2 linked regions of the Alkaliphilus metalliredigens QYMF genome follow. The protein of the gene in region 2 interacts with the protein of the main gene of each other region in a pairwise test. Links are inferred from orthologs where the notes say so. Each region holds a gene or a part of one and is shown on either strand. Other genes may lie near its edges. The genes, in order: AMET_RS15750 and def.

What was found.
Region 1: the proteins of def (region 2) and AMET_RS15750 interact in binary tests that used the Escherichia coli proteins (3 or more experiments, as listed by UniProt). The link is inferred for Alkaliphilus metalliredigens QYMF from one-to-one orthologs.

Annotation. Positions count from the first base shown.
Region 1 is NC_009633.1:3,246,271-3,249,454, forward strand. The notes cover bases 154-2,997. They hold AMET_RS15750 (aspartate-semialdehyde dehydrogenase), read right to left. Parts: upstream 2,152-2,997; coding sequence 1,156-2,151; downstream 154-1,155. Other genes in these bases: dapB (4-hydroxy-tetrahydrodipicolinate reductase), read right to left, coding at 154-253; dapA (4-hydroxy-tetrahydrodipicolinate synthase), read right to left, coding at 268-1,140; AMET_RS24430 (cell wall hydrolase), read right to left, coding at 2,855-2,997. Outside these bases: more of dapB, read right to left, coding at 1-153; more of AMET_RS24430, read right to left, coding at 2,998-3,184.
Region 2 is NC_009633.1:2,800,865-2,804,044, reverse strand. What follows is about bases 188-3,027. They hold def (peptide deformylase), read left to right. Parts: upstream 188-1,305; coding sequence 1,306-1,749; downstream 1,750-3,027. Other genes in these bases: AMET_RS13750 (DUF116 domain-containing protein), read left to right, coding at 2,694-3,027; fmt (methionyl-tRNA formyltransferase), read left to right, coding at 1,760-2,704; priA (primosomal protein N'), read left to right, coding at 188-1,278. In the rest of the region: more of priA, read left to right, coding at 1-187; more of AMET_RS13750, read left to right, coding at 3,028-3,180. UniProt on the Escherichia coli protein: Removes the formyl group from the N-terminal Met of newly synthesized proteins. Requires at least a dipeptide for an efficient rate of reaction. N-terminal L-methionine is a prerequisite for activity but the enzyme has broad specificity at other positions.

The sequences.
Region 1 (3,184 bases), 450 kb from region 2 along the record:
CCTCTAGATGCTCTTTTTCAAATCCAGTGGTTCCGATGACTAAAGGAACCCCATGCGCCATGGCATAGTCCAATACACCCTCCAGAGCCGATGGATGTGAAAAGTCAATAATCACTTCTGGTGTGTGTTTTAAATTGCTTGTGGGATTTTTAGCATCCACCCCTGCTATATTTGACCAATGGGAATCCTTCTGTGCTGCAACACTAATTAGATTTCCCATGGTACCACTCAGTCCCCAAATCAGTAATTTCATATTCAACCTCCTCTCTAGATGATTTGAAGCTTTTTCATTTCTTCAACTAGCTTCTCACGATTGACCGCTTCCATTGAAGTAAGGGGCAGACGTAATTCATCTTCAATATATCCCATCTCATTCAGTGCTGCTTTCACAGGAATTGGATTGACTTCAGAGAAGAGCAAGTCAATGCATTTTTTATATTTTAATTGTAAGGAAATAGCCTCTTCAACTTTTCCTTCCATAAAGGCCGCACATATAGATTGCATTACCCTTGGCATGATGTTTCCTGCTACAGAAATTACCCCATGACCTCCACAAGCATAAATCGGAATCACCTGGTCATCATTACCGGAATAAATTTTAAAGCCCGGTGGTGTTAAGCGTTTGATATCTAATATTTGCCCCATATCACCACTGGCTTCCTTCATTCCCACAACATTATCTAACTCAGCCATTTTTGCCACAACCTCGGCAGGAATGTTGACCCCAGTTCTAGAAGGCACATTATATAAAATCACTGGTAATGTTGTTGCATTTGCCACAGTTGTCAAGTGAGCAATCAAGCCTTTTTGTGTACATTTATTATAGTATGGTGTGGTTAATAAAATGCCATCGGCCCCTAATTCCTCTGCCTGCTCAGTATATTTTACTGCAGTTGCTGTGTTATTGGACCCCGTACCGATAATAATTGGTATTTTCCCCTTTGCATTGGCAACTGCTGTTTTGATCACAAGCTTTCTTTCTTCTATACTTTGGGTTGATGCTTCTCCTGTTGTTCCTAATACGATCAATGCCTGAGTATGATTCTCTAAATGAAAATCTATCAATTTTCGAAGTGCATCAATATCAACTTCACCATTTTTAAATGGCGTGACGATTGCAACACCTGTACCATTAAACATATGAAATTCCTCCTTTTATTTTAAGCCTTCCATTGCTTCAATCACTTGCACTGCATTGGTAGCTGCACCTTTTCTTAAGTTATCTGCCACAACCCACATGGATAAAGCCTTTGGATTAAATAAATCCATCCGTATTCTGCCTACATAGGTATCATCAGTGTTTTCTGCCTCTAGTGGTGTTGGGTATTGGTTTTCACTTGGATTATCTACCACCACAACGCCCGGTGCTTTACTTAAAATTTCTTTAACCTCTTCTACACTAGGTGTTTCGTCAAATTCCATGTATAGAGACTCGCTATGCCCATAAAAGACTGGAATTCTAACTGTGGTTGCATTTACTTCAATGGTTTTATCCTCTAGTATTTTTTGAGTTTCATAAACCATTTTTAGTTCTTCCTTGGTAAATCCATTCTCATTGAAAACATCTATGTGAGGAATACAATTTCTTGCAATTTTTCTTGTATATACTTCGTTGGGATGATTTCCATCGGCCATTTGTTGTGTTAATTCCTCTATGGCTTTTTGACCACTTCCTGATACCGCTTGATATGTAGAGACAACGATTCTCTTCATGCGGTACCTGCGATGTAAAGGTGCTAATGCAACAATCATCTGAATGGTGGAACAATTTGGATTCGCAATAATTCCCCGATATCCCTTCAATACATGTGCATTTACTTCTGGCACAATCAAAGGAACACCTTTGGTCATTCGCCATTGGGATGAGTTATCTATCACTACATTACCTGCCTCTGCAGCGATTGGAGCAAATTTTTCAGAAACATCTCCTCCAGCTGAAAACAACAGATAATCATAGGATTCTTTCATCACTTCTTCAGTTAGAAGCTCTACTGTGATCTCTTGATCCTTAAAAAGAATCTTTTCTCCGGCAGATCTGGCTGATGCAAATGCCCTCAGCTTACCTACAGGAATTTGTCGTTCCTCTAAGATTTCAAGCATTTTTCTACCTACTGCTCCTGTTGCACCTACTACACCAATATTTAACTTCATTTTCATTCTCCTTTCGAGTCCATACTTCTACAGTTATTATTACTTATTTACCCTGAAGTTATTAATACTTATTTACCATGAATACAGTCAATAAGATATATACTTCTATACTATTCAGGGCATATGTTTTATGTCATACCCTAATGAAACAATCATATAAAGAAAATAGGAAAATAATGAAATATCACAGCCTTCAATATACACAAAAAAACCCCTAAGATCATTGTTCTTAGGAGTTGTTATGGTAATATTAATAACTATCATATAGAGGAAGCATAGTACCTAGTAACCACTATATCCTATCCTTTTTATGCTCTTTATATTATCCATCAACAAATAGCACTCCATAGATACAATCTATGACAGTGAGCCAGTTTTTCACCAGTCCCCCCAGCCGTTAATCTAGAGTTCTTTCAACGACTTCGGCACGTCAGCCTTTCCCCAGTAGTATTGAGTCCTCTTCCTCTTAACACCTACTGCGTACTTTTCTTCAATGCACCTCTACTTATTAATCTTTATTTTATTGTCTTATTTCCTTTATTTGATTGTACATAGTGTATCATAGACATTTTGCCATGTCAAGCCAACTCCTTCCAGCAAGCTGAAATATTGTAAAATCATGTGAACATCTCATACTTCCAAAGATCTATTATGGCAAAAAAAAGAAACCAGTTACGGTTTCTCTTTTTTTCAAAGTTTATTCTTAATGATAAAAATCATGTAGTCCAATGGTCATCATATGTTTTCTATTTTGTACAATCCAGAAGTTTGTTGCTTTTCTTGGATTTAAGAAGTATAGCGCATCTCCAACTGGACGAGCACCGTCCAGTACTTCTCGGGCGGCCCTTACACTGTCTTGATGTGGTTTATTATGAATACTCCCATCAAGTACAGGGGAGAATTGCGTATAGCCATGTTGACGATCAAAAACAACACCATAAATTGAATTAGGGAAGTTGCCATCTCCAACGCGATTCATGATGACATTTCCAACTGCTACCTTACCTTGATAAGATTCACCTTGGGCCTCTGC
Region 2 (3,180 bases):
ATTGATGAGGAGCATGAGCATACATACAAGTCTGAACAAAATCCTAAATATCATGCAGTGGAGGTTGCTAAACAAAGAGGTGTGATAGAAAATGCCATTGTCATTTTAGGATCAGCTACGCCCTCTGTAGAAGATTATTCTTTAACAGAAAATGAAGAAACCATTAAGCTGATGACTTTAAACAAGCGTGCCACACAAGGTGAATTACCGCCTGTTGAAATTGTTGATATGAGAGAGGAATTAGATGAAGGTAATAAAAGTATACTAAGTAAGAGGCTGCATACAGCAATAGAGGAAAATTTAGAAAAGAGAAAACAGACGATATTATTTTTAAACCGAAGAGGATACTCAACCTTTATTTCTTGTCGACAGTGTGGGTATGTTGTTAAGTGTAAGCATTGTGATATCTCAATGACCTATCATATGGCTAGTGGGAATTTACAATGTCACTACTGTGGAGAATCTCTGGAACCCCCACGAATTTGTCCGGAGTGTAGCAGTTCCTATATTAAATATTTTGGAACAGGAACTCAGAAGATGGAGAAGATCGTACAACAGCAATTTTCCAAGGCCAATGTAGAGCGGATGGATTTGGACACAACCAGTCGGAAGGGTTCCCATGGCAGAATATTAGAACGATTTAAAAAGGGCGAAATTGATATTTTAATTGGAACTCAAATGATTGCCAAGGGATTAGACTTTCCAAATGTCACATTAGTGGGGATTGTCTCTGCGGATATGATGTTAAATTTTCCGGATTTTCGTGCCTCGGAAAAGACATTTCAATTGATTACCCAGGTTGCTGGAAGAGCGGGGCGAGGATTAGATCCTGGAGTTGTTATTTTACAAACATATGATCCAGATCACTATAGTATTTTAGCCGCTTCTAAGCATGACTATCGGACATTCTATGAGGATGAATTGATGATTAGAAAGGCCTTTGGTTATCCTCCTTTTAATAAGCTAATCAATCTTAATTTTAGTGGGGTCAGTGAAATGCAAGTAATTACTGTAACGAAAAAAATTGTAGATGGGATCAAATATATCTTAAATAAAAAGGGTTTTATAGATTTAGATGAGGTCATATTAGGACCTAACCCCTCTGTGATCGGTAAGATAAATCGAAAATATAGATATCAGGTCATATTAAAGGATCAAGGAGTTCCTTTTATATTATTAAAAAAAGTGGTAAAATATCTTTTAATTGATCAGCGTCAACGATTTATTCCTGACACGATCCATTCAAGTATTGATATTAATCCGTATTCAATGCTTTAATTAAAGACATAACAAGGAGGAAGGTTTATGGCAATTAGATTGATTAGAACAGATGATGACCCGGTATTGAGGAAAAAATCCAGGGTTGTTGACAAGATAGATAGTCGCATTCATACATTATTAGATGATATGATAGAAACCATGTACGAAGCAGATGGGGTGGGTTTAGCAGCACCTCAGGTGGGAATTCTAAAACAAGTGATTGTGATTGATGTGGGAGAGGGCGTCATTGAACTGATTAACCCTGAAATAATAAAGGAAACAGGGAGCCAATGTGATGTGGAAGGATGCCTAAGTCTACCAGGGCATTCAGGAGAAGTAGAAAGACCTGCAATAGTCAAGGTAAGAGGACTCAATCGGCAGGGTAAAATGGTTGAAATTCAAGGAACTGAACTACTAGCAAGGGCATTGTGTCACGAAATTGATCATTTGAATGGAATATTATTCACAGATAAGATAATAAAAGAATAGAGGTGAACCAATGAGAGTTATTTATATGGGTACCCCTGAATTTGCTGTAGCACCCTTACATTCATTAATTGGAAACCAATATGATGTTGTAGCAGTCTTCACCCAGCCAGATCGACCAAAGGGAAGAGGGAAAAAGCTGCAATCGACACCTGTAAAAGAGCTGGCATTGGCCCATGGTTTAATGCTTTACCAACCAATCAAGCTGAGAGAATCATCCGTTGTGGAAATAATAAAATCACTGGAGCCGGATGTGATCGTTGTTGTGGCTTATGGACAGATTTTATCTAAAGAAATTTTAGAGATTCCTACCTATGGATGTATTAATGTACATGCTTCACTACTGCCTAAGTATCGAGGTGCTGCGCCAATTCATCGAGCGATCATAGATGGGGAAAAGAAAACTGGTGTGACTACAATGTATATGGATGTTGGATTAGATACAGGTGATATGTTGTTAAAAAAAGAGGTTTTAATTGGAGCGGATGAAACCGCAGGTGAACTCCGTGATCGTCTAATGGCATTGGGAGCCGATACATTAATCAAAACATTAAACCAAGTACAGCGAGGAACCCTAGTAGGAGAAAAACAAAATGATCTGGAGTCTAGCTATGCTGCAATGCTGGATAAGGGTTTAGGACAAATCAACTGGAACCAATCAGCAGAAGCAATCAGAAATCTGATTCGAGGAACGATTCCGTGGCCTATGGCTTATACCACATATTTGGGTAACCGAGTAAAAATATGGAAGAGTCGAATTGAAGAATCTGAAGTTTCTGGGAAACCAGGTGAAATTCTTAAGGTAGAAAAATCCGGTATATTTGTCAAGACAGGACAGGGAACCTTAGTGATTGAAAGAATACAGTTTAGTGGTAAAAAGCCATTAGACGTGAGAGAATATCTAGCAGGTAATACAATTGAAAAGGGTGTCCTGTTAGGAGAAGAAGATGGAAATTAAAAAGACAATAAGTAAAAATGGTATCTATAAAAAGTTTCTATTGATCTTATCAATTATGTTGTCTTTTATTATACTTTCAATCTTAGGAATTTGGCTATTGCCAGCTGGTAGTCAGGTGTTTATCTATCAAATGGTATTAGGGATTGCTATTCTCACATTACTTTTAATTAGTGGGTTACTCATCACAACAATTTTTGCAGTTGTACAGCTGTGGCAGGACAAGGAAATTCCATCTTTTTTAAGGAAGCTTTTACAATTGGCTATGGGTGTTCTATATCCTTTTATGATTTATATCGGAAAGTGCTTAAAATTCAATAAAGACACTGTTAGAAGAGTCTATACAGATTTAAATAATAAATTGATTTTAAGCATGGAATACAAAATAAGAGGAGAAGAGATATTAATTCTAACGCCCCATTGTATTCAAAAATCCTTTTGTCCTCATAAAATTACCAATGATATTAATAATTGCAAAC